DNA from 4 places in the Streptomyces sp. NPDC051976 genome. Region 1 is predicted to be linked to each of the others. Evidence: riboswitches for the same ligand, from Rfam matches in the RefSeq annotation. Region 1 holds a riboswitch; each other region holds the start of a gene.

Region 1 (7,605 bases):
GCATCGGGTAGGCCAGGGCCACCACGAGGGCGCACAGCACGAGGGCGAGCAGCGCCGCGCGGCCGGTGAGCTTGTTGCGGCGCACCGGGCGCCGGGCCGCCGCCGCCCGGTAGACCCGGGCCTGCGCCTCCTGGCCGATGGCCTTCAGCCGGGCCGAGGTGGAGAACCGATCCGCCCCCACGCCGTCTCACCCCTCACCGTCCCACGCCAGTACGTCCCCGCCCACGGTACGGGACCGGGTGCGGGGACGTACGGAGGCGGGGGCCCTGTCCCTGGGAGCCGGGCCCGCCGTGCCGCTGAGTGGGCTCAGCCCTTGAAGCGGGGGAACGCGGAACGGCCCGCGTAGACCGCCGCGTCGTCGAGGATCTCCTCGATCCGCAGGAGCTGGTTGTACTTGGCGACGCGCTCGGAGCGGGCCGGGGCGCCGGTCTTGATCTGGCCGCAGTTGGTGGCGACGGCCAGGTCGGCGATGGTCACGTCCTCGGTCTCGCCGGAGCGGTGCGACATCATGCACTTGTAGCCGCTGCGCTGCGCCAGCTCGACCGCGTCGAGGGTCTCGGTCAGCGAGCCGATCTGGTTGACCTTCACCAGCAGCGCGTTGGCCGTGTCGTTGTCGATGCCCTTCTGCAGGCGCTCGGGGTTGGTGACGAACAGGTCGTCGCCGACGATCTGCACCTTGGTGCCGAGCTTGTCGGTGAGGACCTTCCAGCCCGCCCAGTCGTCCTCGAACAGCGGGTCCTCGATGGAGACCAGCGGGTACGAGGCGACCAGGTCCTCGTAGTACTCGGTCATCTCGGCGGCGGACTTCTCGCCGCCCTCGAACTGGTACTTGCCGTCCTTGTAGAACTCGGAGGCGGCGACGTCCAGCGCGAGCGCGATGTCCTGGCCGGGGGCGTAACCGGCCTGCTTGATGGCCTCGATGATCAGGTCGAGGGCGGCGCGGTTGGAGTCCAGGTTCGGGGCGAAGCCGCCCTCGTCGCCGAGGCCGGTGGACAGCCCGCGGGACTTCAGCACGCCCTTGAGGGTGTGGTACACCTCGGCGCCCCAGCGCAGCGCCTCGGAGAAGGACTCCGCGCCGATCGGGGCGATCATGAACTCCTGGATGTCGACGTTGGAGTCCGCGTGCGAGCCGCCGTTGAGGATGTTCATCATCGGGACCGGCAGGACGTGCGCGTTCGGTCCGCCCAGGTAGCGGAAGAGCGGCAGGTCGGACGCCTCGGAGGCGGCGTGCGCGACGGCCAGCGAGACGCCGAGGATGGCGTTGGCGCCGAGCGAGGACTTGTCCGGGGTGGCGTCCAGGTCGAACATCGCCTGGTCGATCAGCCGCTGCTCGGTGGCGTCGTAGCCGACCAGCTCCGGGCCGATCTGCTCGATAACCGCCAGAACGGCCTTCTCCACGCCCTTGCCCTGGTAGCGGTTCTTGTCGCCGTCGCGGAGTTCGAGGGCCTCGAAGGCGCCCGTGGAGGCGCCGGACGGGACGGCGGCACGGCCGGTGCTGCCGTCGTCGAGGCCGACCTCGACCTCGACGGTGGGGTTGCCTCGTGAGTCGAGGATTTCCCGGGCTACGACGACGTCGATGGACGGCACGAGTGTCTCCTTCAGTCCTTCTGAGATGTCTCTGTCTTTTTTCGACCTGAGCCTAACCGCCCTCAGGGCCGCCGCCGGTACCCAGCCCGACCCCTGAGACGGAAAACCCCGGCCGGGCACGCTCGGGGGGAGTACGTGCCCGGCCGGGGGGCCGAGGTGCCGGTGAGGCGGCCCGGGTCGGCCGTGGAATCAGCCGAGGTGGAGCTGCTGGCCCGGGTAGATCAGGTCGGCGTCCTTGACGACGTCCTTGTTGATCTCGAACAGCTTGTGCCAGCCGCCGGAGACGTGGTGGGCGGCGGCGATCTTCGACAGGGTGTCACCGTGCACGACCTTGTACTCGCCGTGGCCCGTGGCGTGGTGCGACCAGCGGTGGTGCGTCGCCTTGGGGGCGGCGGGCTTGGCCGGGGCCTTCTTGGCGGTGCTGGTCGAGGTCGACGCGGCGGCCGGCTTCGCGGCGGTGGAGGTGCCGCCCGGGTTGATGTCGGGGGCCGGGCCACCGGCGGTCAGGCCGCCCGCGGAGGCGCAGGACCAGGCGCTCGGGCCCTGCAGGGCGAGCAGCTTCTCGGCGATGGCGATCTGCTGGTCCTTGGTGGCCAGGTCGGCGCGGGAGGCGTACTGCTGGCCGCCGGCCGCGTCCCAGCTGGACTGGGAGAACTGGAGGCCGCCGTAGTAGCCGTTGCCGGTGTTGATGTGCCAGTTGCCGCCGGACTCGCACTGGGCGACCGCGTCCCAGGTGGCGACGCTGGCGGCGGAGGAGGAGGTGGCGCCTATGAGCGGCACGGCGATCGCGGTGCCGGCGACACCGGCGACGGCGGCGATACGGGTGAGCGTGGACTTTCGGGCACGACGGTGCTTAGCCATGGTTGTGTCCTCACCGACGCCTGCGAGGTCAGCTGTCGGGTTCGGGCGTGAGTTGCCCGGCTGGATCCGTATCTGCGGTACGTATCCGTTGCTTCACCCCGAGCCGGTCCGCCCGCACATGCCATACGGGAGGCTCCGGCGAAGAACCTTGGGTCCCCCGCTCCTGCCTGCGGCGCTTTCGCGTCTGTTGTCCCGTCGGTCGGCGGCAGGACTCGGCGTTCCCGACCAACAGGGCCCGCTGTGGCGAGCGGTATGACCGTATGCACAGGTCACGGGAAGGACAAACAGCTCCTTCACAAGCGGAATCTGACGGTCCCTACTGAGCGGGTGCACAGATCCGCAGGTCGGACGGGACGATTTCAGCGCTCCGCAAGCGGCCGGTCACAGCGTCCCGGGAGACCCATGTCACACTCCGGAAAGGCGCCGGGATACGGTTCGTCCGTTTTGCCCCCGGCGCCTCAACCGGGGTCAGCCGAGGTCGAGTTGGAGTATCTGTCCCGGTTTGATGAGATTCGGGTCGTGCCCGATGACCGATTCGTTCACCTGGTAGAGCGAATCCCAGCCGCCCTGGACGTGCTGGCTGTTCGCGATACCCGACAGCGAGTCGCCGTCGCCGACGGTGTACGTGTCCGCCGCGTGCTTCTGCGCGTCCGTGGCGGCACCGCTGGTGGACGTGCCGGTCGGGGAGGTGTCGGTGGAGCCGACCACCCCCTCGGCCTGCGTCCGCGTCGCCTGGTCCCGCGCGGCGAGTTCGGCGTCCGTGGGGACGTACGGCTTCGCGTGCCTGCCGCCGCCGGGCGTCGTCGTGCCGCCGGGGGTCGTCGCGCCCGGGGTGCCGGACAGGGACGGCTCGGGCGCCGTCGTGCCGATCGTGTTGGTGCCGCCGGGAGGCGTCGGCTCGGTCGAGGGCGTGCCCGGCGTGGTGGAGGAGCCGGTCGTGCCGGTGACCGGGGCGCCGCCGGGGACGCCGGGGGCGCTCGGGTCGCCCTGCGAGCCCTGGTCGCCCTGTGAGCCCGTCACCGGGGTGCTGGGCGTGGCGGGCGTGCCCGTCGCCGTGGGGCTGCCCGCGGTGGTCGTGCCCGTGGACGGCGTGCCGGGTGTGGTCGCGCCCTGGGTGGGCGTCGCGGTGCTGCCCGGGTCGACGTCCGGCGGCGCGCTGTCCTTCAGCAGCCCGGTGTCCTCCTCGCAGCCGGGCCACGCGTCCGGGCCGAGGTCGGCCAGGATGCGCTCGGCCACGGTGATCTGCTGCGACCGGGAGGCGAGGTCGGGGCGTGAGGCGTACGCGTCGCCGCCGTACTGGTCCCAGGTGGTCTGCGTGATCGCCAGACCGCCGAAGAAGCCGTCGTTGGTGTTGGCACTCCACATTCCGCCGGTCTCGCAGACGGCAACCTTGTTCCAGGTGCCGTTGTCCGCGGCGTGCGCCGCGCCCGCTCCGAGCAGCGGCAGTGCGAGACCCGCACCGGTCGCGGCCACGGTCACCATGGCTGCCGGGGCCTGACGCGGTCGGCGGTGCCGACCGTTCCCGGACGAGAGCATGTGATCGCCTTTCTCCAGCCGTACGTCGTCCCGCGAGCGGTGTGTGCCTCGCGTTGACCGCCGAACGTAGCGGTGTTGGCCAATGGATCACAAGTCGGTGTAGCGATCATCACGTCGGCATCACGAAGTTGACACTGCGTCACTTTCCTTGTGGAGGCCGCTGCGTGAATGTCACGGGGAGCGTTCGCAGGCCGCGCATGATCAGTCCGCCGCGCCAGCGCAAATCGCCCGGATCGACCGCCAGCCGCAGGTCGGGCAGCCGGGTAAGCAGGGTCGCCAGCGCGGCGCGCGCCTCCAGCCGGGCGAGCGGGGCGCCCAGGCAGTAGTGGATGCCGTGACCGTAGCCCAGGTGCGGATTGTCCCTTCGGGCCAGATCCACGGTTTCGGGCGCATCGAAGCGCGCGGGGTCGCGATCGGCCGCCGCGAGTACCACCAGGACCGGGTCCCCGGCGGCGACCGGCTGCCCGCCGATCGTCAGCGGGCACGTCGCGTAACGCCACGTGGCCAGTTCCACCGGCCCGTCGTAGCGCAGCAGTTCCTCGACGGCGGTCTCCATCAGATCGCTCTCGCCGCGGGCCAGCGACTCCTGGAGCTGTTGGCGCTGGGCGGGGTGGCGCAGCAGGGTGTGGACGCCGTTGCCGATGAGATTCACGGTGGTCTCGAACCCGGCAAAAAGGAGGATGAAGGCCATGGCGGCGGCTTCGTTCTCCGTGAGGTGCTCGCCGTGGTCGCCGGCCCGGATCAGCCCCGAGATCAGGTCGTCGCCCAGGTCGCCGCGCTTGCGGTGGATCAACTCCACCAGATACGCGCGCATCCGCTTCACCGAGCGCGCCACTCCGCCGCGCGGGCCGCCGCCGTGGCGGATCATCATGCCCGCCCAGTCGCGGAAGTCGTCCTGGTCCTCGGGCGGTACGCCCAGCAGGTCGCAGATCGCGTAGATCGGCAGCGGGAAGGCGAACTCATGGATGAGGTCGGCTTCGCCGCGGGGCGCGAAGCCGTCGATGAAGCGGTCGGTCAACTCCTGCACGCGCGGGGCGAACTCCGCCACCCGGCGCGGGGTGAACGCCTTCGACACCAGCCGCCGCAGCCGCGTGTGGTCCGGCGGATCGATGTTCAGCAGATGCGTCATCAGATCGGCGCTGCGCTCGCCCGGAATGCCGGTCTTGCCCCGGGCCTGGGACGAACCCCCGTGGTGCACCGGATTCTTGCTCAGCCGCCCGTCCGCCAACGCCTCCCGCGCGTCCGCGTACCGCGTCACCAACCACGCCTCCACCCCACTCGGCAGCGTCGTCCGCCGCACCGGAGCGTGTTCGCGCAGCCACGCGTACGCCGGATACGGATCCGTGGCGAACTCCCACGTAAACAGCTCCGGCGGGCCGGGGGCGGGGCCGGTCATGGGGTGTCCTGGAGGGACTCCGTGGATTGGATGGTGGTGCGGTAGCGGCGGGCGGCGTGGCGGAGGGCGGCTTCGGGGTCGAGGCCGGCCGCGTCGGCGGCGGCGGCCTCGGCGAGGAGGTGGTCGCCCAGGGAGTGCTCGTCGGTGGGCGTGAAGTGCTGGGGGGCCGGGGGGACGGCTATCCCGGCGTCCCGGGCGCGCCCGGCCAGCTTCGCGGCCAGCGCCAGCGCCGGGGAGGCCGGCGGGATGCCGTCCGTCACCGAGGCGCGGGCCTTCTCCACACCCTTGAGCCGGATCCAGTTCGCCCGGACCTCCTCCGCCGTCTCGGCGGTCTCGTCACCGAAGATGTGCGGATGGCGGTGGACGAGCTTGGCCACCAGCACCGCCGCCACGTCGTCGATCCCGAACGGCTCCTCCGGGTCGCCCTCGGCGATCGCCGCGTGGAAGACGACCTGCAGCAGGACGTCGCCCAGCTCCTCGCGGATCGCCTCCCGGTCGCCCTCCTCGATCGCCTCGACGAGCTCGTACATCTCCTCGATGCCGTACTTGGCGAGGTCCTCGTGGGTGCGGACGCTGCTCCACGGGCACTCGGCCCTGATCCGGTCCATCACCTGCACGAGATCGAGCAGCCGGGCGCCGGGCAGGTCGTACGAACCGGGCAGCAGCTCGAGATCGGGCATCGCGACCCGCCCCGAGCCGCCGAGCCTGGCCAGCTCGTCGGTGACGGCCGGGTCGCCCGCACCGCCGCCGGGCGGCAGGTAGACCACGGTCCGGCCGCCCGCGGTGGCGTCCACCAGATCGCGCCCGCTGGGCGCGCCCAGCTCCACCTGGACCCCCGCCTCCCGCAGATACGGCAGCTGCGGGTGCTCGGGGTCCGCGCACAGCACCTGGTCGGCCTCGCGCAGGGTCTGCCAGGCGGGCCAGGAGAGCTGGCCGGGAGCCACCCGGTGGCTGGTGGTGAGCAGTACCAGCCTGCCGGGGGCTGTCGCGTCTACGTCGTTCACCCCTCGAACGTACCCCGCCGCACCGACACCGCGGACCGCGCGGCCCCCGCGACGGGACCAGGAGCTACGCGGCCGGGTTCACCGCCGTGGCGGTCTTGGTGACCACCCACGGGTCGCTGTTCGCGCCGATGATCGCCTTCTTCGCGTCCCAGGTGCCGTAGCGCGGGTTGATGTGCACCCCGAGGCGGTCGGCGGTCTTGGTGATCGCGGCGAGGACGGCCGTGTTCCCCGGGTCGCTGCCCGGCTGGTAGCCGAGGCTCTGGATGAGCTTGCCGACCTCGATGTTGGTGCGCAGGAAGGCGTCCAGCTGGGACGGCACCACGTCGTACTGCGCGAGCAGCGCCGCCTCCAGCTGCGCCTCGCTGCCGCCGGCCTGCTGGAGCGCCTGCGCGTGCGACTGCTGCACCTCGGCGGGCGTGACGGTGATCCCGGCGTCCTTGGCGGCCCGGTCGATCACCTGGTTCTGCACCAGCATGCTCAGCGTCTGCTGCGACAGCTTCCCGCTGTCGGCGCCCGCCTGGGCGGCCTGCGGCGACTTCGCCTGCGCGCTGCGCACCTCGTTCACCGCCGACTGGAGCGTGGAGACGCTGATCCGCTCATTGCCGACCACCGCCGCGGCCCCTGGATGGGCTGGTCCCGAGCCGCACGCGGTGAGGGCGGGCGACACCGCGAGCAGCACGGCTGCGGCGATCGAGACTGCGGTACGGCGGCGGACCATTGTGCCTCCCGGCATGGGAACAAGCCTCGCGATGCTGATGTGATGATCGAGCACGAGGATATTGATCCGGGACCGCCGATATCCAGCACTCTGCGGAACGGATGCGCGTTCGTGGTCGACCGGCACCCCGCCGCGGCCCCGCCGCCGCCCTGGCCCGGCCGGGCTCAGACGAGCGCGACCGGGGCGTCCCACGCGTCACGGTCGACGGTCAGCGTCACTCCACCGTACGTCTCCTTCTGGTTGACCAGGTACTGGTGGCCGCGGCGGTGGCCGGTCCACAGGCTGGAGGAGAAGGGGAAGCCGGTGGTGGTGCTGGCGGTGCCGTCGTACTTGGCGTACCAGAGGGCGTCCGGCAGATCGGGCGTCGTGGCGTGCGCGGCGGCGATCGCGGCCGCGCTGGACGAGGTGAAGCCGTAGAACCCGGCCCAGTAGCCGCGGGCGTGCGCCGCCCGGTCCCACGCCTGGATATAGGTGAGGACGGCGGACACGCAGGACTTGTTGCC
Region 2 (7,605 bases), on a different contig from region 1:
GGAGCCGGCGGCCCGGCCGATGGCCGCGTTCGACCGCGGCGGGACCGTGATGACGGTCGGCTCGGCGAGCAAGGCGGTGTGGGCGGGGCTGCGGATCGGCTGGGTTCGCACCACCCCCGACGTGGTGCGGCGGCTGGTGTCGGCCCGCGCCTATCTGGACCTCGGCTCGCCGGTGATCGACCAGCTCGCGGTGGCCTGGCTGTTGCGGGGCGGCGGCTGGGAGCAGGCGCTGGCCGCGCGGCGGGCACGGGCCCGGGAGTGCCGCGACGACCTGGTGGCGGCGCTGCGGGAACGTACCCCCGGCTGGGAGTTCACCGTGCCGCGCGGCGGCATGACGATGTGGGTGCGGACCGGGGACGTCTCCGGCTCCCGGCTCGCCGTCGCCGGTGAGCGGCTCGGTGTCCGCGTCCCCTCAGGACCCCGCTTCGGCGTCGACGGCGCCTTCGAGTCCTACGTCCGCCTCCCCTTCACCGTCAGCGGCCCCGCCGCCACGGAAGCGGTCACCCGCCTCGCCGAGGCGGCGGACGTCGTCCGCTCGGGCGGCGGCGCGGAGGGCGAGGGCTCGGGCCTCTTCGTCGCCTGAAGGTGCGGCTCCGCCGGGGGATGTCGGCGAAGGCGGTTCGGCACCGCCGGGCCGCGCCGTACGGCGTCTCGCCGTTGCGGCGGGTTCTTGTGGCTGCGGTGGGTCGGAGGGCGGGATGGTCGTCCCGCACCATGACCCGCCGCAGCGGCGGGCTGTCGGCAGACGGTCAGCTGAGTTCTAGGTCGGCCACCGTGCGGACCACCGCTGCCTTGCGGAGGGTCACCGGTTCGGGGAGCGGGGGGGTGGCGGGTTCTTCGGGGGTGCCGGGGAGGAGGGCGAGGACGGCTTCGCGGTGGGGGGCGGAGGTCTCCTCGTCGTAGGGGTCGGGGGTGGCGGGGACCTGGAGCCGCAGGACCGGGCCGGTGCCGAGCCGGGCGTAGCCGCGGCCCGGGGGGACGTCCGCGGCGGGCGTGGTGAGCTGCGGAGCGCCCAGCACCGCGGTGACATGCTCGGGGGCGAGCGGTCCCAGGACGACCCGCGCCCGGGTCTGCGCGATCACCAGCGGTGCCAGCGCCTCCGTCGCGTCGAGCTGGTCGGCCACGGCGACCGCCACATTGGCCGTACGCCCGTGCCGCAGCGGCACGTCCAGCAGCGCCTGCGGATCCTGCCGCCCCTCGGCCAGCGCGAGCTGCGTCAGCGCGGTCGGCCGGTCGACCAGGATCCACAGCGGACGGCGTACGTCCTCGGCGACCGGATTGCCCGCCTGCCGTGCGCGGTTGACCGCGATCAGCCGCCGCTCGGTCTCGTTCGCCGCCCACTCCAGGGTGGCGGCGGCCCCGGCGAGACCGCTCTCCACCGCGAGCACGCCGGGCCGCCCCGACAGGCAGGCGAACTCGCCGGTCCCGCTGCCGTCGACCACCACCACGTCACCGTGCGCCAGCGCCTGGAGGGCGATGGACCGCAGCAGGCTGGTGGTGCCGGTGCCGGGCTGCCCGAGCGCGAGCAGGTGCGGCTCGGTGGAGCGGGCGCCGGTGCGCCACACCACGGGCGGGGCGTCCCGGGTCCCGTCGCCGCCGGTCACGGGCACGGTCCGCTGCACGGCGCCCGCGTCGGTGAAGCCGAGCACCGTCTCCCCGGGAGAGGTGACGAACCGCTGCGCGACGATGTCGGTCGGCAGCGGCGGCAGCGCGGTGAGGGTGAGGTGGTTCTCCTCCTCGTTCCAGTCGAAGCGGTACTCCCGCCCCCGTCCGGCCTTGGCGTGCAGCAGCTGCTCGACCCGCGCCCGCGAGTCCGCCTCGCCGTCGGTGAAGTACGCCGGGTACCGCAGATGCAGCCGCACCAGCCGGCCCTGCCGGAACTCGTACTCGCTGAACGCGGCGTCCCAGCTTCCGTCGTGCGCGTAGAGCGGCGCGGGATCGGCGGGGTCGGACAGATACGGCACGAGCGCCTCGTACACCGACTGGAGCCTGCCGGTCTCGGCCTCGCTGGGTCCCGCGGGGGCGACCGGGGTGCGGTCGCGGCCCATCCATCCCGCCGACGCCATCAGCGCGGCGATGGCGAGCAGCGGGCCGTACGGCATCATCACCACGACGACCAGGGACGCCGCGGCGAGCAGCAGCGCCGGGCCGCGCCGGTCCTTCGGGGTACGGCCCCACCAGCCGCCCGCCCAGGAGCTCTGCTTGCGCAGGCCCCGGGCGATGGTGATGACGGGGTGGAGCACGTCGGTGGCGCTGTCGGCCGCCGAACGCGCCAGATCGCGACCGCGGACGAGTCCAGGTCGGCTGCTCAGGATGGAGGGGAGGGGACGCCTGGCCACGGGGTGCTCCATGGTGGTTCGGTGTGCGGGAAGTGCCGGGAGAGCTGGTGGGCCCGGCGCGGGGCGACCGCTGCCGGGCCCGTGGTGGAGTGGCCGCCTGCGGGCGGCGGCCGGATCCCGTCGGCGGCTACATCCGGATCCCGCTCAGCAGACCGGCCAGGCTCGCGCCGCCCGCCTTGATGCTCGGCGCGATGGCCGTGCTGGAGAGGTAGAAGCCGAAGAGGGAGCAGACCAGGCCGTGTGACGCCTTCAGTCCGTCCTTGCGGAAGAACAGGAACGCGATGACGCCGAGTAGGACGACGCCGGAGATGGACAGGATCATTGGGCTATCTCCTGGGTGATGGGGACGGTCACCATGAGTTCTTCCAGGCTCACAAGAAGTAATAGATCCTGCCCAGCGGCAAATGGGTGATTTGTAGCGTTTTTCCACCGTGTGGGGGAGTGGCGGGTCCGGTGCTCGCCGCGAACATTGCCCGCCGGCACGGGTTCATGCGCCCCGCGGGCCCAGGTCCCGCGAGTGGAGCAGTGCCCTCCGCCGTTCGGGGGGCGGGGGCCGTGTTCCCCGGGCGCGCCGCCCGTCGGGCAGGATGGCCGGTGTGCAGCTCACCCCGATCACCTGGCCGCGGATGGCCGAGGCGCTGGCGGAGCGCGCCGCCGCGGACGCGCCGCCGGGCGCCTGGTGGCGGATGGCCGTGGACGGCGCCCCCGCCGCCCGTACCGGCGATCTCGCGGACGCCGTCGGCGCCGCGCTGCCCGCCCTCGGCCGCCCCGCGCTGCGGGTGCGCGCCACGGACTTCCTGCGCCCGGCCTCGGTGCGACTGGAGTACGGCCACGAGGACGTCGACGCGTACTACCAACTCTGGCTGGACACCGGCGCGTTGCGCCGGGAGGTGCTCGAACCCCTGGGCCCCGGCGGCACCGGGCGCGCCCTGCCGTCGCTGCGGGACCCCGCCACCGACCGCTCCACGCGCGCCGAGTACGTCCAACTGCCGCCGGGCGGCGTGCTGGTGCTCGACGGCCCGCTGCTGCTCGGCCAGGGCCTGCCGCTCGATCTGACGGTCCATCTGCGGCTGTCGCCGTCCGCGCTGGAGCGCCGTACCGACCCCGCCGAGCGGTGGACGCTGCCCGCCTACGCGCGGTACGCGAGCGAGGTGCTGCCGGAGCGGACCGCGGACGTGGCCGTGCGCGCCGACGACCCCCGGCACCCGGCCTGGACGGGCTGAGCCTTGCCGTGGGACCGCGCGCCCCACTAGCGTCACCAACCACCATGACTGTCGCCATCGCGCCGCTGACTTCCGAGCACATACCTCTGGCCGCGCAGCGGTACGACCGCTGGTTCTCGCGGGCGAGACTGCCCCCGTCGCAGCGCTCGTGGCTGTCCGACGGGCCGGTCCGCGGCGAGGAGTTGCTCGGCAAGCTGCTGGCCACTCCGGGTCTCGAGGCGTGCCGGGCGCTGGACGGCGACGGCGGGCTCTGCGGGCATCTCGCCGCGGTCCCGGTCGACCTCGGCCCTGACGACCCGGCCGCGCTGCGCAGCCACCCGCGCTCGGCGCTGGTTCCCTACGGCGGCCACGCGCTGCCCGGCGGGCGCGAGTCGGAGGTGCTGCGCGGCCTGTACGCCAGGGTCGCCGAACGCCTCGTCGCCGACCGGCGGCTGGTCCACTACGTCGAGGTACCGGCGGGCGAGGCCGCCACCGCCCCCTGGTCCGACCTCGGCTTCGGCCGCGAACTCGTCCAGGGGCTGATGGCGGTCAAGGCCCGCGGGCGCCAGCCGCGCGGTGTCGAGGGGCTCGGCATCCGTCGCGCGGGCCCCGGCGACCTGCCGCAGATCGGCAGGATGGCCGCCGAGTCCTCGCGCCGGCAGCGCGAGTCCGCGATGTTCCTGCCGCAGCCGGAGGGCGCGCTCGCCGCGCTGCGCCTGCACTACGCCGACGCGCTCGCCGACCCGCGCTCCGCCGCCTGGATCGCCGCCCGGCGCGGCGAGGAGATCGGCATGGTGCTGGTCGTCCCCGCCACCCCCGACCCGGTGATCCCCGAGTCCTGCGTCGCCCTCGCCGAGGCCTACGTGGAGCCCTCCGCCCGCGGCGAGGGCATCAGCAGGGTGCTGCTGGCCACCGCGCTGGCCTGGGCGTACGACAACGGGCACCGCTACATGTCGGCCCGCTGGCACTCCGCCTCGCCGCTGGCCGCGGGGCACTGGCCCGCGGTCGGCTTCCGGCCGGTGGCGTACCGGCTCTGCCGCACGCTGGACGCCCGGATCGGCGGCAGGCCCGGCACCTGGTGAGCCGCGGCCGGGCGTGGTGAGGACATGGGTGGAATATCCGAAATGCCCTGCAAATAGAGGTATTTCAGCGTGATGCGGCTCACTTCATGACACCGGAGTGAGGCGCGTCACGCCAGGAACACGGTCCGATTGCCCGGGAGTACCCACGGTGTCCGATCCGGGTGCTTTATCACCCCATGTCTGACGGGCTTTCACCCAGGGTGAGTGTGATGGCCACGCTGTGGTGGCCCTCGGGCGACGGGGTGTGACGAGGCGTCCCGGTGTCCGAGCCGGGGTGATTTGCGGCGCATCGCGGTTGGTTGCCCGCAGATCGGACAGTCGTCTAGCTTCGCTCTCCGCGGGTCGGATACCCGCGATCATCCGTCGGGCGGAACGCCGAATCCTGCCGCCGCCCGGTTTCCTGGACTTTGATCACCGACGGCAGGGGCGGGGGACCCAGGTAAGCCGCCGTACCGCGGACGCGGTACGGCTCGGGGTGAAGTTCGCGGCGCCGTGCACAGCGACGGCCGGACCCACGCGACCGGGCATCTCCTGCCCGAACCCGACAGCTCACCTCGCAGGCGTAGGAGAGGAATCCCCCATGCCCGCACAGGGACAGCACCGCAAGCCCCGCAGCCTCAGCCGCCTCACCCGGATCTGCGTCATCGCCGGTACCGGTGGTGTCGCCATCGCCCTGCCGCTGGTGGGCGCCGACATCGCCTCCGCGCAGACCCCGGCCTCCGCGCCCGCCGCCGTCGCCGCCCAGGCCCCGCACGCGGCCCCCAAGGCCGCCCCGAAGGCCACGCAGTACAAGGTCGTCCGCGGCGACACCCTGTCGAAGATCGCCACCAGCCACCACGTGGCGGGCGGCTGGCACCGTGTCTACAACGACAACAAGACGGTCATCGGCTCCAACCCGAACATCATCCGCCCGGGCGAGAAGCTCACCCTCAACGGCCCGAACACCGCGCAGCACGCCGTGGTGAAGAAGGCCGTGCCCGCGCCCGCGAAGAAGGCCGTCAAGCCCGCCGCGAAGCCCGCGGCCGTGAAGACCACCGACTCCGGCTACACCAAGCCGGTCGGCAACGCGGCCATCGGCACCCCGTACCACCAGGCCGGTTCCAACTGGTCCAGCGGCTACCACACCGGCGTCGACTTCCTGGTCGGCACCGGCACCCCGATCCACGCGATCGCCGCGGGCACCGTGGTCTCCGCGGGCTGGGACGGCGCGTACGGCAACGACGTGATCATCAAGCACCCCGACGGCAAGTACACCCTGTACGCCCACCAGTCGCAGCTGCTCGTCTCGGCCGGCCAGACGGTCACCGAGGGCCAGCAGATCGGCCTGTCGGGCGCGACCGGCAACGTGACCGGGCCGCACCTGCACTTCGAGGTCCGCACCACCCCGTACTACGGCTCGGACATCGACCCCGTCGCCTACCTGGCCGCGCACGGCGTCACCGTCTGACTCCACGGCTGACCCCAGGTCCCCGTCACACCGCGAACCCCAGCGGTACGGCGGCTCCAGTGCCCGCCCGGTCCACGACCGGGCGGGCACCGCCATGTCCGGGGTCAGCCGAAGAGCGCGGCCAGTTCGCCGCGCGAGACCACGCCCAGCTTCGGATACGCCTTGTACAGGTGGTAGCCGACGGTCCGCGGGCTGAGGAAGAGCTGCGCCGCGATGTCCTTGTTGGACATGCCCTGTGCGGCCAGCCGGACGATCTGCGACTCCTGCGGGGTCAGCCCCGCCTCGTCGGCCGCCGACCTGCTCTCCTGACCCACCGTCACCGAGGCGCCGGACGCGCCCAGTTCGCTGCGGGCCCGGTCCGCCCACGGGCGCGCGCCGAGCCGTTCGAAGGTGTCGAGCGCGGTACGCAGCCGGCCGCGCGCCTCGCTCTTGCGGCGCGCCCGGCGCAGCCACTCCCCGTACAGCAGCGCGGTGCGGGCCGACTCCATCGCCCGGCGGTGCGGGTCGTGCGCGGCGAGGGCCGCGGTGAAGAGCCGCTCCGCCTCGGTGTCCGGGGCCAGCAGCGCCCGGCAGCGCAGCACCAGCGCCCGCGCCCAGTCCTGGCCCGACCGGTCCGCCCACGCCGTGAAGCGAGCGAAGGGCTCCTCCGCGCGCTCGGGCGTGCCCAGCCGGACCGCGGCCTCCAGCAGGTCGGGGACGCTGCGGGTGGCGCAGATGTGGTGCCGTACCGTCGCCTCGGTCAGCAGCGCGAGCCGGTCGAGCGCCGACTGGGGGTGGCCCAGGCCCAGTTCGTGCAGCCCCTGCGCCCAGTACGCCCACGGGGCGCCCGGGGCCATCGCCCCGCCCGTGCCGCCGGACAGCGCCTCGTCCACGTGGCGGCGGCAGCCCTCCTCGTCGCCGCGGACCGCCGCCACATGCGCCAGGACGCTGCTGAGCTGGCTGACCCATTGAGCCTGCCCGGTGTCCCGGGAAATGCGCAGCGCCTCGCTCGCGGTGGCGTGGGCGTCGTCGTAGCGGCTCTCGAAGATCTCCGCCTCGGAGTGGAAGAACATCAGCGTGGTCAGCCTGCCGACGCCGCCGCTGTCGCGGCTCTCCGCGATCAGCGCGCTGGTCAGCGCGTGCGACGCGGCGTCCTGGCCCAGCGTCAGGCCGACCCCGCAGAGCATCACCAGGTCGCGCGGGTCGAGCCGGCCGTCCCCCGCGGCGCGGGCCGCGGCCGCCGCCTCGTCCAGGGCGGGCGGTGTGCTGCTCGCCGCGCGGCCCAGGGCGCGGGTCAGGAAGTCCGCGACCGGCCGGATCGGCGCGTCCGCGGGCAGATCGAGGGCGGCCAGCCGCTCCAGGGTGTCGGCGACCACGTCACCCCCCAGATACCAGGCGGTGTGCGCGGCCTGCACCAGCATCCCGCCGGCCCGCGCCGGGTCGGACGTCGCGACCAGCCCCGCGCCCTCGGTCAGCAGCCGGTGCGCGGCGGGGAAGTCGCCCTGCCAGAAGTCGGCGAGCGCGCGGACGTGCAGGGTCCTGGCCCGCAGCGCGGG
Region 3 (7,605 bases), on a different contig from region 1:
TGGGCGTCAACTCCGCCGGTGAGCTGTACCGCTACAGCGGCTCCGGCCACAACACCACCGCCACCTTCAAGCCCCGCGTGAAGATCGGCACCGCCGGCTGGAACGGCTACTCCTCGGTCCTCTGAGCCTCGGCGACCGCCAGGCGCACCGGCCAACGGCCCGGCCCCGTACCGCGATTGACGCGGTGCGGGGCCGGGCCGCGTTTGTGTGGGAGGTATTGACGGGGCCATGCCTCGTCGGTTAAATCGCATCCTGAACTAAGTCGTGAACAAAGTGTCACCGCCCCGCGCGCTCCGGCTCCCCACGATCCCCCCACTGCCTCGTCGGTCCCTGGAGGTACCTCCCCATGTCGAGAACCCGCACGGCACTTCCCCTGCCACGCCTGCTGCTACGGCTCCTCGCGCTGTGCGCGGTCCTGCTCGGCTTCACCGCCGTGCCGGGCGCCGGACGCGCGCACGCCGCCCCCGCGTTCAAGGTGCTCGCCTTCTACGACGGCACCTACGACGCGGCGCACATCAGCTTCGTCCACGAGGCCAACCAGTGGCTCCCGCAGGCCGCCGCGCAGAACGGCTTCTCGTACACCGCGACCAACGACTGGAACCAGCTCAACACCGCGAACCTGGCCAACTACCAGGTGGTCCTCTTCCTGGACAACTACCCGCAGACGGCCGCCCAGCGCAGCGCGTTCCAGACGTACATGAACAACGGCGGCGGCTGGATGGGCTTCCACGTCTCCGCGTACAACGACCAGACGCCCAGCGACTGGTCCTGGTACCACGAGACCTTCCTCGGCACCGGCACCTTCCAGAGCAACAGCTGGGGGCCGACCTCCGAGACGCTGAAGATCGAGGACCGCAACCACCCGTCGATGGCCGGGCTGCCCGCGACCATCACGTCGTCGGTCAGTGAGTGGTACAGCTGGCACAACGACCTGCGCCAGAACCCCGACATCGACATCCTGGCCTCGATCGACCCGTCCAGCTTCCCGGTCGGCACCGACCCCAACCAGACCTGGTACAGCGGCTACTACCCGATCATCTGGACGAACAAGAACTACAAGATGCTGTACGCGAACTTCGGCCACAACGCGATGAACTACGACACCAACACCGCGCTGTCGTCCACCTTCGCCAGCGCCCAGCAGAACCAGTTCCTGATCCAGGGACTCAAGTGGCTCGGCGGCGCCGGCTCCACCACCCCGCCCGGCGGCGGCAACCCGCCCACCGGCGCCATCACCGGCTACGGCGGCAAGTGCGTCGACGTCGCGGGCGCCAACTCCGCCAACGGCACCGCCGTCCAGCTCTACGACTGCAACGGCACCTCCGCCCAGTCCTGGACGGTCGGCACCGACGGCACGATCCAGTCCCTGGGCAAGTGCCTCGACGTGGCCGCCGCGGGCACCGCGAACGGCACCAAGACCCAGCTCTACGACTGCAACGGCACCAACGCCCAGAAGTGGACCGCGGGCGCCAACAGCACCCTGGTCAACACCGGTTCGGGCAAGTGCCTCGACGCCACGGGCCCCAGCTCCGCCAACGGCACCCGCCTGCAGATCTGGTCCTGCTCCGGCGGCGCCAACCAGCAGTGGCACCTGCCGTCCTGATCCCGCGTCAGCCGAGCCCGGCCCCGTACGTCCAGGGGCCGGGCTCGTCGGCGTGTGCGTCCCGCGTCAGGACGGGCGGGTCGCGCCCGCGAAGGGCATCTCCGAGATGGGGGCGATACGGACCGGGGCGCCCGGGTGCGGGGCGTGGATCATCTGGCCGTTGCCGATGTAGAGGCCGACATGGGAGATGCCGGAGTAGAAGAAGACCAGGTCGCCCGGCTGGAGGGCGGACTCGGGAACCCGGGTGCCCGCGTTGATCTGCGTGTACGTGGTGCGGGGGAGCGAGACGCCCGCAGCCCTCCAGGCGGCCTGGGTCAGCCCCGAGCAGTCGTAGGCGTTCGGGCCGGTGGCGCCCCAGACGTACGGCAGGCCCAGCGCGCGGTAGGCGAAGGCGACGGCCTGCGCGGCGCGGGCGGAGGGGGCCGCGGGGATGCCCGACCGGCCGGGGTCGGGGGAGAGCGGGGTGCGGGTGGCGGCGCGGGTGGTGGGCGCCGAGGAGCCGTCGGAGGCGTCGACTGCGGCGCGTTCGGGGGCGGAGAGCCGGTCGAGCAGGGCCTGCGCCTGCGCCAGCTTCGTCTGCACCTCGTGCTTGCGGGCCGCCAGCCGCTCCTGCGCCGACCGCAGCGCGGCGAGCTTCGCGTCGGCCGCGTCATGGGTGCGCGCCACATCCTGCCGCTGGGCGGCGAGTTGGGCCAGCGCGGCGGTCTGCCTGCTGCTCAACTTGTCGAGCAGGCCCGCCCGTTCCAGATACGCGTCCGGCGAGGAGCTGAGCACCAGCTGCACGGTCGGGTCGATGCCGCCCGTACGGTACTGCGCCGCCGCCAGCGAACCGATGGTGTCCCGCGTCTCGTTGAACAGCGCGGTCTTGCGGGCCAGTTCGTCCTGGAGCGCGTCGACGGCGTGCCGGGCGGTGTCCGCCTGCTCCTTCGCGCCGTCGTAGCTCTCGGTGGCCGCCTCCGCCTGCTGGTAGAGGGCGTCGACCTCCGCCTTGACCTCGCCGGGGGTGGCGGGCCGCGGCTGCGCGTTGCCGGTCTCCGCGAAGAGGGTGACCGACGCGGCGGAGGCGAGCGCGAGGGTGACGGCCGTACGGGCCGAGGTGCGGGCGGTGAAGGCACGCGCCGCCGTGGGTCTGCGGTGCGAGCGGGGACTGTGGGAGGCCATGCGGCCGTCATCCCTTCCGGGGCCAGGGGACGGTCCGGCGGCGCCCGCCACGGGGGGAGCAGGCGACCGCCGGACCTTCGGCGGGGGCGGTCGTGCCGTCCGGCTTCTGACGGCAATGGGGATCGACCACCTGGGGAGTGACGCTAAACCTGCCGGGGGGAGGGGGCGGGCAAGGAGACCGGGACTGGTCGTATTCGATCGGCCCGCGACCGTAACCGACCGGCGGGCGGGGCGGCCGCGGCGTAATGCGTCCACCACATGACCGAAGAGCCGGTCGGGGACTCCCCGACCGGCTCTCGTGTGCTACGGAATGCGGTGTTGCGGTGCTTCGGCCCTGCGGTGTCAGGCCAGGCGGACGGCGCCCGCGAACGGCATCCAGCTCAACTGCCCGATCTCCACGACCGCGCCGGTGTGCGGGGCGTGCACGATCTGGCCGTTGCCGAGGTAGATGGCCACGTGGCTGATGCCGGAGTAGAAGAAGACCAGGTCGCCGGGGCGCAGGTCCGACTCCGAGACCCGCGTGCCGTCCTTGATCTGGTCCCAGGTGGTGCGGCCGATGTCGATGCCCGCGGCGTGGTAGGCGGCCTGCGTCAGACCCGAGCAGTCGTACGAGCCCGGGCCGGTGGCGCCCCGCTCGTACGGCTTGCCGCGCTGCGCGAGGGCGAACGCGATGGCCTGGGCGGCGCGGCCGGAGGCGGGGCCGTTGTACGTGTAGTGCGTGGGCGTCGACGAGGTGCTGTGGTGGTCGAGCGCGGCGAGCTGGGTGCGCTGGTCCTTGGTGAGGCTGTTGAGCAGCTTCTGCGCGGCGGCCAGCTTGGTGTCGACGTTCTTCTTCTCGGCGGCCAGCTTGCTCTGCGCGGCGGTCAGCTCGTTGAGGCTCGAAGTGGCCTGCGCGCGCTGGATGTTGGCCTGCTCCTGCTGGACCTTGAAGGTCTCCAGCGCCTGCTCCTGCGTGGTGGAGAGCCGGTCCAGCATGTGCGTCTGGGCCAGGAAGCCCGCCGGGTCCTCGGAGAGCAGCAGCTGCGTGGTCTCGTCGATGCCGCCGTCGCGGTACTGCGCGGTGGCGAACTGGCCCAGGATGCGCCGCGTCTCGTTCATCTTCTGGGTCTTCTGCGCGACCTGCGCCAGGAGCTGGTTCGCCGTCGCGCGCTGCTTGGTCGTCTTCTCCTGCGCGGCGTCGTACTGCTGCGTGGCGACCTCGGCCTGCTGGTTCAGTTCCTCGATCTGCGCCTTCACCTCGGCGATCGAGGGCTTGGCGGGCGCCGCGTTCGCGCTCTCGCTCAGCAGGGTGACCGAGGCCAGCGCCGCGGTGGTGATACCGACGGCGGCCCGCGGGCCCGCCGTTGACAGTATTCGGGTACGCGGCTTGCGATGCGACGCCAAGAGAGGCAAATCCTTCCGTGTGCCGCCTACCGGGTTAGCTGACGGGTTCGGGCTGAAGGTCGCCCTACGGTCGGGACACCTTGCGGTGTCTCTACCGATTCACCCCACGTGCTGGGTGGGTCCCCGGCTCCGGTCCAGGACCGGATTGAGCGGAGGTGGTGCGCTGTCGACTCCGGAGCCGACGGGGGAGCACGCCACCTAGCGGGCTACCGTAGTCAACTTCTTCGAGTCTTGGGAAGTTTGGATTGCAATGTGACCGAAATCGCTTTGTGATCTTACTGTTTGTGCACGCCCCCTTATTCGGACAAGTCCGAATACAGAGGGTCAATCCCTCGGTCAAGCCGGGCGGACGGCACCGTAGATGGGCATCTCCGTGATCGGCGCGATCTTCACCACGGTGCCGGTGTGCGGCGCGTGGATCATCATGCCGTCGCCTATGTAGAGCCCGACGTGGCTGATGTCGCTGTAGAAGAAGATCAGGTCGCCCGGCTGGAGGTCGGACGTCGACACCCGGGTGCCCACCTTCACCTGGTCCCAGGTGGTCCGCGGCAGGTCGATCCCGGCCGCCCGCCACGCCGCCTGCGTCAGACCCGAGCAGTCGTACGACGACGGTCCCGTCGCGCCCCACACGTACGGCTTGCCGATCTGCTGGCGCGCGAACGCGATCGCCGTCGCGGCCTTCGACGAGGAGGACGAGCCCGGCGCGGTCGGGGTGGTGCCCCCGGCCTTCTTCGCCGCCGCCTCGCGCGCCGCCTTCTCCTTGGCCGCCAGCGCCGCCGCCCTCTTCTTGGCCTCGGCCTCCTGCTTGGCCGCCAGCGCCGCGAGCCGCGCCTTCTCCTGCGCGGTCAGGCTGTTGAGCAGCTTCTGCGCCTCGCTCAGCTTGGTCTGCACCGTCGCCTTGGCGGTCCGCAGCTGGGCCTGCTGGGTGGTGAGGGTGGCCAGGCTCTTCGCCGCCTCGATGCGCTGCTGCGTCGCCGCCGCCTGCTGCACCCGGTACGACTCGACGGCCGACTTCTGGCGCTGGCTCATCACGTCCGACAGGTGCGCCTGGTCCAGCAGCGCCTGCGCGTCGGGCGACAGCAGGTAGCGGCTGGTCGAGTCGTCGCCGCCGGAGCGGTACTGCGCGGCCGCGTACTGCCCGAGCACCCGCCGCGAGGCGTTCAACTGCTCGGTCTTCTGGGCCGCCTGCGCCAGCAGCTTGTTGACCTTGGTGTTCTGCTGGTCGGTCAGCTCCTTGGTGCCGTTGTAGTGCTCGGTGGCCACTTCGGCCTGGTGCATCAGCGCGTCGACCTTCGCCTTCACCTCGGCGATCGACGGCTGCGCGGGCTTGGCCGGCTGGGCGGGCGCCGCACTCGCGCTCTCACCCAGCAGGGTCACGGTCGCCAGAGCCGCGGTGGTGATCCCCACGGCCGCTCGCGGACCGGGGGCGCTGAGTAGCGCGGTTCTGGCCTTACGGTGTGTCGCCATGGCGGGCGGACTCCTTCCGGACGCCGGACGCTGCCTGGTTGGCGGAGACCGTAGCCAAAGCGTGGCGCCGCTGTGAAGGCCGGTGTCCGATAGGCCCGATACCTTTTCGTAATCTTTTGCGGTTCGCATGCACGGCAGCGCTTTCCGTCACACAGCGTGGCATCGGCACTACGTCGGAGGCGGATTCGGCACTACACCGGAAGCGGCGGTGGGCTGTCGGTGCCGGGCTCTAGACTCGGGAGGCGATGAGCAGCCTCTTTGACGACAACTTCCTGCGCGGTCTCACACCGTTCGACGCCTCCGCCGAAGGCTCGGTCCCGCCGCCTCCGGAGCCGGAGGACGGACCGGGCGGCGAGGACGTGCCCGACGACCTCTTCGGCGGCCGGTTCGACGGCCCGCCGCCCGAGCGGGACACGCACTACCGCGACGGCGCCCCGCGCCCCGCCACCGACCCCGCACAGCTTTTGGAGGGTCTCAACGAGCAGCAGCGCGCCGCCGTCGAGCACTCCGGCGGCCCCCTGCTCATCGTCGCGGGCGCCGGATCCGGCAAGACCCGGGTGCTCACCCACCGCATCGCGCACCTGCTCGGCGCACGTCATGTCCACCCCGGCTCGATCCTCGCGATCACCTTCACCAACAAGGCCGCGGGCGAGATGAAGGAGCGCGTCCAGGAGCTCGTCGGCCCGCGCGCCAACGTGATGTGGGTGTCCACTTTCCACAGTGCGTGCGTCCGCATCCTGCGCCGCGAGTCGAAGGTGCTCGGCTTCACGTCGTCCTTCTCGATCTACGACGCCGCCGACTCCAAGCGGCTGATGGCGCTGGTCTGCCGGGACCTCGACCTGGACCCGAAGCAGTACCCACCGAAGTCCTTCAGCGCCAAGATCTCCAACCTGAAGAACGAACTGATCGACGAGGAGACCTTCGCCGGGCAGGCGGAGAACACGTTCGAGAAGAAGCTCGCCGAGGCGTACGCGCTCTACCAGTCGCGGCTGCGCGACGCCAACGCGCTGGACTTCGACGACATCATCATGACCACGGTCAACCTGCTGCAGGCGTTCCCCGACGTCGCCGACCACTACCGGCGGCGCTTCCGGCACGTCCTCGTCGACGAGTACCAGGACACCAACCACGCCCAGTACACCCTGGTCCGCGAGCTGGTCGGGACCGGCGAGGAAACAGCGGAGCTGTGCGTGGTCGGTGACGCCGACCAGTCCATCTACGCCTTCCGCGGCGCCACCATCCGCAACATCCTCCAGTTCGAGGAGGACTACCCGCAGGCCCGCACCATCCTGCTGGAGCAGAACTACCGCTCCACCCAGACGATCCTGTCCGCCGCCAACGCCGTCATCGAGCGCAACGCGGGGCGGCGCGCCAAGAACCTGTGGACCGAGTCCGGCGACGGCCCCGTCATCACCGGCTACGCGGCCGACCAGGAGCACGACGAGGCCCAGTACGTGGCCGACGAGATCGACCGGCTCACCGACGCGGGCGACGCCCGCCCCGGCGACGTCGCGGTCTTCTACCGCACCAACGCGCAGTCCCGTGTCTTCGAAGAGGTCTTCATCCGCGTCGGGCTGCCGTACAAGGTCGTCGGCGGCGTCCGCTTCTACGAGCGCCGCGAGGTCCGCGACGTCCTGGCGTATCTGCGGGTGCTGTCCAACCCCGAGGACACCGTGCCGCTGCGCCGCATCCTCAACGTGCCCAAGCGCGGCATCGGCGACCGCGCCGAGGCGATGATCGACGCCCTCGCGCTGCGCGAGCGGATCTCCTTCCCGCAGGCGCTGCGCCGCGTCGACGAGGCGTACGGCATGGCGGCGCGCTCGGCGAACGCGGTCAAGCGCTTCAACACGCTGATGGAGGAGCTGCGCACCATCGTGGACTCCGGCGCGGGCCCCGCCGTCGTCCTGGAGGCCGTACTCGAACGCACCGGCTATCTCGCCGAGTTGCAGGCGTCCACCGACCCGCAGGACGAGACCCGCGTCGAGAACCTC
Region 4 (7,605 bases), on a different contig from region 1:
CAGCTTGCCCATCACCTCGCCGACGACGCGGGCACACTTCACGAAGCCCCGGTCGGGGCGCAGGCCCATCTCGTTCATCTGGTAGACGATGCGGCGGTGCACCGGCTTCATGCCGTCGCGGGCGTCGGGCAGGGCGCGCGAGTAGATGACCGAGTAGGCGTACTCGAGGAAGGAGCCCTGCATCTCGTCCACGACATCGATATCGAGGATGCGCTCCTCGAAATCGTCGGGCGGCGGGGTCTTCGTGGTGCGGCGGGCCATCTCGGCGCTGCTCCTTCGTCTGGACCTGGCGGGCTTGCGGGTGGTGCGGACCGCCGCGGACGGCTGCGGCGGGACCTGCGACGTGCCGGTGGACGGTACGGGACCGCCGCGGACCATTGTGGACCGCGCCACCGACAACGCGGACCACGACCCGGCACGAGCGCGCCGTCGCCCGGAACTTCGCGGTCGGTCGGCTCGCTTGCCTAGAGTGGCAGCACTCTACGCAGTACCGCGCACGCGACCGGAAGGACAGCTTGCACATGGGTCACACGGCCACACCGGAGTCACACTCCAGCGGCCTGACAGCCACCGAGCACCGCCTGGCGAACGGCCTGCGGGTGGTGCTCTCCGAGGACCACCTCACCCCGGTCGCGTCCGTATGCCTCTGGTACGACGTCGGTTCCCGTCACGAGGTGAAGGGCCGCACCGGTCTCGCCCACCTCTTCGAGCACCTGATGTTCCAGGGCTCGGCCAGTGTGCAGGGCAACGGCCACTTCGAACTGGTCCAGGCCGCCGGGGGCTCGCTGAACGGCACCACCAGCTTCGAGCGCACCAACTACTTCGAGACGATGCCCGCCCACCAGGTCGAACTGGCCCTGTGGCTGGAGGCCGACCGGATGGGCAGCCTGCTGACCGCGCTCGACCTGGAGAGCCTGGACAACCAGCGCGACGTGGTCAAGAACGAGCGCCGCCAGCGGTACGACAACGTGCCCTACGGCACGGCCTTCGAGCGCCTCACCGGCCTCGCCTACCCCGAGGGCCACCCCTACCACCACACCCCCATCGGCTCGATGGCGGATCTGGACGCGGCCTCCCTGGAAGACGCCCGCGCCTTCTTCCGCACCTACTACGCGCCGGGCAACGCGGTGCTGGCCGTGGTCGGCGACATCGACCCGGAGCGGACGCTGGCCTGGATCGACAAGTACTTCGGCACCATCCCCGCGCACGACGGCAAGCCGGAGCCGCGCGACGGCTCGCTGCCGGACGTGATGGGCGGCCAGGTCCGCGAGGTCGTCGAGGAGGACGTGCCCTCCCGGGCGCTGATGGCGGCGTACCGGCTGCCGTCGGACGGCACCCGTGAGGGCGACGCCGCCGACCTGGCGCTGACGGTGCTCGGCGGCGGCGAGTCGTCGCGGCTGCACAACCGGCTGGTACGGCGCGACCGCAGCGCCGTCGCCGCCGGATTCGGCCTGCTGCGGCTGGCCGGCGCGCCCTCGCTGGGCTGGCTGGACGTGAAGGCGTCCAGCGGTGTGGAGCTGGCCGACATCGAGTCCGCGGTGGACGAGGAGCTGGCCCGTTTCGCCGCCGAGGGGCCGACGCCCGAGGAGATGGAGCGCGCCCAGGCGCAGTTGGAGCGCGAGTGGCTGGACCGGCTGGCCACGGTGGGCGGCCGGGCCGACGAGCTGTGCCGCTTCGCGGTGCTGCACGGCGACCCCCAACTGGCGCTGACCGCCGTGGACCGGGTGCTGACCGTCACCGCGGCGGAGGTCCAGGCCGTGGCCGCCGCGCGGCTGCGCCCCGACAACCGCGCCGTGCTCGTCTACGAGCCCACGGGCGGCGATCAGGCGGAGGAAGAAGAACCGGAGGCGGGAGCCGCCGCCGAAGGACCAGAACAGTCAGCGGAGATCGCCCAGGCCGTACAGACCGGGCAGGAGGGCGAGCTGTGAGCGACGACACCGCGGCCGTCATGACGTTCCACCCCCAGCCGCAGGCCGGTGAGCCCAAGCCGTGGGCCTTCCCGGCGCCGGAGCGCTCGACGCTCGGCAACGGGCTGACCCTGCTCACCAGCCACCGGCCGGGACAGCAGGTCGTCGCCGTCGAGGTGCTGCTCGACGCGCCGCTGGACGCCGAGCCCAAGGGCCTGGACGGCGTCGGCACCATCATGGCCAGGGCGCTGTCGGAGGGCACCGACAAGCACACCGCCGAGGAGTTCGCCGCCGAACTCGAGCGCTGCGGCGCCACCCTGGACGCGCACGCCGACCACCCGGGGGTGCGGGTCTCCCTCGAAGTGCCCGCCTCCCGGCTGGACAAGGCGCTCGGCCTGCTCGCCGACGCGCTGCGCGCACCGGCCTTCCCGGAGGACGAGGTCAAGCGGCTGGTGGCCAACCGGCTCGACGAGATCCCGCACGAGCTGGCCAACCCCGGCCGCCGGGCCGCCATGGCGCTGTCCAAGGAGCTGTTCGCGCCCGAACTGCGCTGCTCCCGCCCGCGCCAGGGCACCGAGGACACCGTCCGGATGATCGACGCGGCGGCCGTACGCGCCTTCTACGCCGCCCATGTGCGGCCGTCGACGGCGACCGCCGTGGTGGTCGGCGACCTCACCGGTATCGAGCTGCCCGCACTGCTCCAGGACACCCTGGGCGCGTGGACCGGCTCCACGGCGCAGCCGCGCCCCCGTCCTGCCATCACCGCCGACGACACCGCGCGGGTGGTGATCGTGGACCGGCCGGGCGCGGTGCAGACGCAGGTCCTCATCGGACGGGCCGGCGCCGACCGGCACGACCCGGTGTGGGCGGCCCAGGTACTCGGCACCTACTGCCTCGGCGGCACCCTGACATCCCGTCTGGACCGGGTGCTGCGCGAGGAGAAGGGCTACACCTACGGCGTACGGGCCTTCGGGCAGGTGCTGCTCAGCTCCGCCCCCAGCTCGCCGCAGGGCGCCACAGGGGCCGCGCTGATGGGCATCAGCGGCTCGGTCGCCACCGAGGTGACGGGACCGGCGCTGGCCGACGCCTGGCAGGTCATCCGCACCCTGGCCGACGGCGGGTTGACCGACGAGGAGCGGGACGTCGCCGTGCAGAACCTGGTGGGCGTGGCACCGCTGCGCTACGAGACCGCGGCGGCCGTCGCCGACACCTTCGCCGACCAGGTCGAGCAGCAACTCGCCGACGACTTCCAGGCGAAGCTGTACGCGCGGCTGGTGGAGACCGGCACCGTCGAGGCGACCGCCGCGGTGGTCAACGCCTTCCCGCTCGACCGGCTCGTGGTGGTCCTGGTCGGGGACGCGGCCGCCATCGAGGGACCGGTGCGCGAGGTCGGCATCGGCCCGGTGAAGGTGGTCACCAGCGGCTGATCGCGCACCTGTTGTGACGGAACCCCGGTCGCCGCTGGTGGCACCGGGGTTCCGCCCGTTTTCCGGCACTATGGGCGGGTGTTCGGGGAGTCCGCGGGGGTGTGGCGAAGCCAACAAATCGGCTGATCTGTTTGGTGTATCGGCGAGTACGCGGCTAGCGTCTTCGCTCGTTGCCCGCCAGCAGCGGTCGCCACCAGCGGCCCCGGGCACACATCGCCGAGTCCCCGTCAGGGGAGCCGGGGACCCACGTCCCTGGGGTGAATCGGGATCTTCCGCCCTGTGCGGCGGTCCCGTAGGAGACCTTCCTGCTCCGAACCCGTCAGCTAACCCGGTAGGCGAGAAGGAAGGAAAGGAGCGACGCCTCTCCATGGCGTTCACCGTTCTGCCCGCCTCCCGCGGGAAGCACCGCCGTGCCCACCGCGCCCCGGGCTCCGGCCGCACCCGCGCCACCATGGCCGGCGTCGTCGTCCTCACCGCCACCGGCGCCTTCGGCTCCAGCGCGATGGCCGCCCCCGGGCAGGCCGAGCCCGAGGCAGCCCAGAGCACCTCGCTGGCCCAGGCGCTCGACGTGACCGACTCCCTGGTCCACTCGCTCGCCGTCCAGGCCGACGCGCAGCACAAGGCGGCCGACACCGCGAAGGCCGAGGCCGAGCAGGTCCGGCAGCAGGCCGCCGCCAGGGCCAAGGCCGCGGCGGAGGCGAAGGCAAAGGCCGAAGCCCGCGCCAGGACGCTGCGCGAGCTGCAGAAGCAGCGCGCCGCCCGGGCCGCCGCCCGTGCCGCGCTCGCCTACACCAGGCCGGTCGGCTCGGCGCCGATCGGCACCGAGTACAAGGCGGCCGGGTCCAACTGGGCCAGCGGCTACCACACCGGTGTGGACTTCCTGGTCGACTCCGGCACCTCGGTGCACGCCGTCGCCGCGGGCACCGTGGTCTCCTCGGGCTGGGACGGCAGCTACGGCAACGACGTGATCATCCGGCACGCCGACGGCAAGTACACCGTCTACGGCCACCTCACCGAGGCCCTGGTCTCGGCCGGGCAGACGGTCACCGCCGGCCAGCGGATCGGCATCTCCGGTGCCACCGGCAACGTGACGGGGCCGCACCTGCACTTCGAGGTGCGCACCACCCCTGACTACGGCTCGGACATCGACCCCGTCGCGTACCTGCGCGCACACGGCGTCAACGTCTGACCCCCTCGCGCCACCACGGCGCCCCCTGACCGAAGGCCCCGGCTTCCCCCCAGCCGGGGCCTTCGTGCGTCCGTTTCTCCCCGGACAATCCTGAATTCTGGTGGCTGCTTTCCCATTCTCCGGTGTGCTGGAATGGAGTCGCGCACAATAGGGGAAAAGAATGGGGTCCTGCGATGCGGAATCGGCTGTGAACGGCACGGACGGCTCGGGCCGGCGTATCTCCGCCCAGGTGGTGTGTACGGCCATCAGGGACGACATCGTCGGCGGTTACTTCCCGCCCGGCGGCCGCCTCACCGAGGAACTGCTCGCCCAGCGGTACGGCGTCTCGCGGGTGCCGGTGCGCGAGGCGCTGCGCACACTGGAGTCCGAGGGGTTCGTCCGCACCCGCAGACACGCCGGGGCCTCGGTCGCCGAGCCGACCGAGCAGGAGGCCGCCGATCTGCTGGAACTGCGGGGCCTGCTGGAGCCGCTGGGTGCCGCGCGTGCGGCTCAGCGTCGCAGCGACGCGCATCTGAAGGTGCTGCGCGGGCTCGTACGCCTTGGTCAGGAGCGGGCGGTGCAGGGGCAGTTGTCGGACCTGCCGTCGCTGAGCGGCTGGTTCCACGAGACGCTCGCGCAGGCGTCCGGCAGCCCGACCCTGGCCGCGCTGCTCACCCAGCTCCGCCACAAGATCGCCTGGGTGTACGGGAACGGCGCCGCGGTCCGTGCGGCGGAGTCCTGGGAGGAGCACGCCGCGATCGTGGACGCGGTGGCCCGGGGCGACGCCGAGCGGGCCAGGCGGCTGGCCGCCGTCCATGTGGAGCGGGGGTCCGCGGTGAGGATCCTGAAACACCCCGTCAACGCGGGGCGCCGCCGCAATTAACAAACACACCGTATACAAGGTCGTAGAATTGCGGCGCCCGTAAATGCGATAAAGCGGGACCGGAGCAATCCTGTGGGATTGTCCGGCCCCGCTGAATTCCCGTGCCCGGTGGCGGAGTGAATCCGTCAGACGGTCTCGGGCAGCTCCTCCAGGCCCTCGGCGACGAGCTTCGCCAGCCGGTCGAGCGCGGCGTCGGCGCCGTCGGCGTCGGAGGCGAGCACGATCTCCTCGCCGCCGGTCGCGCCGAGGCTGAGCACGGCCAGCATGGACGCGGCGTTGACGGCGTTGCCGTCGGCCTTGGCGATCGTCACGGGGACGCCGGCGGCGGTCGCCGCGCGGACGAAGATGGACGCGGGGCGGGCGTGCAGGCCCTCAGCCCAGCCGACGTTGACACGGCGCTCAACCATGGTGCTGCCCTTCGGGTCGTTCCAGTTGTCTAGACCAGTTTCGCACGGCCGGAGGGCTGCTCCGGCACACGGACCGGCACCGGCGGATCCGCCGCCACCTCAGCCTGCCCGCTGTGCGTCGCCCCCGCGAGCGGGGCGGGCCCGCGCTTACCCTGGGCCCATGACGGCGCAGCCAGCTCATTCGTACCCGGTGCACTGGGAGGCGGACGTCGTCCTGCGCGACGGCGGCATCGCCCACATCAGACCGATCGGCCCGGACGACGCGGGGCGGCTGGTCGGCTTCTACGAGCAGGTCTCGGACGAGTCGAAGTACTACCGCTTCTTCGCGCCCTACCCGCGGCTGTCCGACCGGGACGTGCACCGCTTCACGCACCACGACTACGACGACCGCGTCGGGCTGGCCGCCACCGTCGGCGGCGACTTCATCGCCACCGTCCGCTACGACCGCACCGACGACAACGGGCGGGCCGTCTCGGGGCGGGGCGGCACCCGCGCCGAGGTCGCCTTCCTGGTGCAGGACGCCCACCAGGGCCGCGGTGTCGCCTCCGCGCTGCTCGAACACATCGCCGCGGTCGCCAGGGAGCGCGGCATCCTGCACTTCACCGCCGAAGTGCTGCCCGCCAACCGCAAGATGGTGAAGGTCTTCACCGACGCGGGCTTCACCCAGCAGCGCAGCTTCACCGACGGCGTGGTCCACCTCGACCTCGACCTGGAGCCCACCGAGGAGTCGGTCCAGGTCATGCGGGCCCGCGAGCACCGCGCCGAGGCCCGCTCGGTGCAGCGGCTGCTGCGGCCCGGCTCGGTCGCCGTGATCGGCACCGGCCGCAGGCCCGGCGGCGTCGGCCGCACCCTGCTGCGCTCCATCGTCGCGGGCGGCTTCACCGGGCAGGTCTACGCGGTCAACCGCTCCTTCCCCGAGGACGGCACCGTCATCGACGGCGTGCCCGGCCACCGCTCGGTCCGCGAGATCGGCGGCGCCGTCGACCTGGCGGTCGTCGCGGTCCCCGCCGAGCAGGTCCCGGAGGCCGTCGACGACTGCGGCGCGGCCGGTGTCCAGGGACTGGTGGTGGTCGCCGCCGGATACTCGGAGAGCGGCCCCGCGGGCCGGGAGCGGCAGCGCGACCTGGTCAGACAGGCCCGCGGCCACGGCATGCGGGTGATCGGCCCCAACTCCTTCGGCGTCCTCAACACCGCCGCGGACATCCGGCTCAACGCCTCGCTGGCGCCCGCGATGCCGCACACCGGGCGGCTCGGCCTGTTCACCCAGTCCGGGTCCATCGGCATCGCCCTGCTGTCCGGGCTGCACGCCCGCGGCGCGGGCCCCTCCACCTTCGTCTCGGCGGGGAACCGCGCCGACGTCTCCGGCAACGACCTGCTGCAGTACTGGCAGGACGACCCCGACACGCACGCGGTGCTGATGTACCTCGAATCGTTCGGCAACCCGCGCAAGTTCACCCGGCTCGCCCGCCGTACCGCCGCCGCCAAACCCGTGGTGGTGGTCAAGGGTGCGCTCCACTCCGGCTCGGTCCCCGCCGGGCACGCCGTGCCCGTCACCCGCATCCCCGACACCACCGTCAGCGCGCTGTTCCGGCAGGCCGGGGTGATCCGCGTCGACACCGTCACCGAACTCCTGGACGCCGGTCTCTACCTGGCGCTCCAGCCGCTGCCGCCGGGGGACCGGCTGGCGGTGCTCGGCAACTCCGAGTCGCTCGGCCTGCTCACCTACGACGCGGCGCTGACCGCGGGGATGCGGCCGTACGCCCCGCTGGACCTCACCACCGCCGCCACTCCTGACGACTTCGCCACCGCGCTG

The links. A riboswitch is a leader RNA that binds a small molecule or an ion and turns the genes downstream of it on or off. The one in region 1 is predicted to bind cyclic di-AMP.
Region 2: it holds a riboswitch for cyclic di-AMP, as region 1 does, so the genes downstream of both, AB0M29_RS31750 (peptidoglycan DD-metalloendopeptidase family protein) here and AB0M29_RS25555 (transglycosylase family protein) in region 1, are expected to answer to the same signal.
Region 3: it holds a riboswitch for cyclic di-AMP, as region 1 does, so the genes downstream of both, AB0M29_RS01330 (NlpC/P60 family protein) here and AB0M29_RS25555 (transglycosylase family protein) in region 1, are expected to answer to the same signal.
Region 4: it holds a riboswitch for cyclic di-AMP, as region 1 does, so the genes downstream of both, AB0M29_RS22285 (M23 family metallopeptidase) here and AB0M29_RS25555 (transglycosylase family protein) in region 1, are expected to answer to the same signal.

Annotation. Positions count from the first base shown of each region.
Region 1 is NZ_JBFAXL010000028.1:25,754-33,358, reverse strand. It holds gene AB0M29_RS25565 (septum formation initiator family protein) at 1-181, opposite strand, end outside; gene eno (phosphopyruvate hydratase) at 307-1,587, opposite strand; gene AB0M29_RS25555 (transglycosylase family protein) at 1,777-2,448, opposite strand; cyclic di-AMP (ydaO/yuaA leader) riboswitch at 2,451-2,633, opposite strand; gene AB0M29_RS25550 (transglycosylase family protein) at 2,917-3,930, opposite strand; gene AB0M29_RS25545 (cytochrome P450) at 4,124-5,380, opposite strand; gene AB0M29_RS25540 (nucleoside triphosphate pyrophosphohydrolase) at 5,377-6,384, opposite strand; gene AB0M29_RS25535 (SurA N-terminal domain-containing protein) at 6,449-7,117, opposite strand; gene AB0M29_RS25530 (glycoside hydrolase domain-containing protein) at 7,267-7,605, opposite strand, start outside.
Region 2 is NZ_JBFAXL010000041.1:64,346-71,950, forward strand. It holds gene AB0M29_RS31725 (PLP-dependent aminotransferase family protein) at 1-583, shown strand, start outside; gene AB0M29_RS31730 (hypothetical protein) at 750-2,339, opposite strand; gene AB0M29_RS31735 (hypothetical protein) at 2,467-2,661, opposite strand; gene AB0M29_RS31740 (uridine kinase) at 2,936-3,562, shown strand; gene AB0M29_RS31745 (GNAT family N-acetyltransferase) at 3,607-4,623, shown strand; cyclic di-AMP (ydaO/yuaA leader) riboswitch at 5,026-5,199, shown strand; gene AB0M29_RS31750 (peptidoglycan DD-metalloendopeptidase family protein) at 5,204-6,070, shown strand; gene AB0M29_RS31755 (AAA family ATPase) at 6,175-7,605, opposite strand, start outside.
Region 3 is NZ_JBFAXL010000001.1:284,733-292,337, reverse strand. It holds gene AB0M29_RS01345 (VCBS repeat-containing protein) at 1-125, shown strand, start outside; gene AB0M29_RS01340 (ThuA domain-containing protein) at 347-1,603, shown strand; gene AB0M29_RS01335 (C40 family peptidase) at 1,670-2,764, opposite strand; gene AB0M29_RS01330 (NlpC/P60 family protein) at 3,107-4,147, opposite strand; cyclic di-AMP (ydaO/yuaA leader) riboswitch at 4,155-4,309, opposite strand; gene AB0M29_RS01325 (NlpC/P60 family protein) at 4,484-5,614, opposite strand; gene pcrA (DNA helicase PcrA) at 5,860-7,605, shown strand, end outside.
Region 4 is NZ_JBFAXL010000022.1:109,206-116,810, forward strand. It holds gene AB0M29_RS22270 (DNA topoisomerase IV subunit A) at 1-261, opposite strand, end outside; gene AB0M29_RS22275 (pitrilysin family protein) at 522-1,928, shown strand; gene AB0M29_RS22280 (pitrilysin family protein) at 1,949-3,334, shown strand; cyclic di-AMP (ydaO/yuaA leader) riboswitch at 3,539-3,687, shown strand; gene AB0M29_RS22285 (M23 family metallopeptidase) at 3,702-4,523, shown strand; gene AB0M29_RS22290 (GntR family transcriptional regulator) at 4,684-5,385, shown strand; gene AB0M29_RS22295 (HPr family phosphocarrier protein) at 5,511-5,792, opposite strand; gene AB0M29_RS22300 (GNAT family N-acetyltransferase) at 5,953-7,605, shown strand, end outside.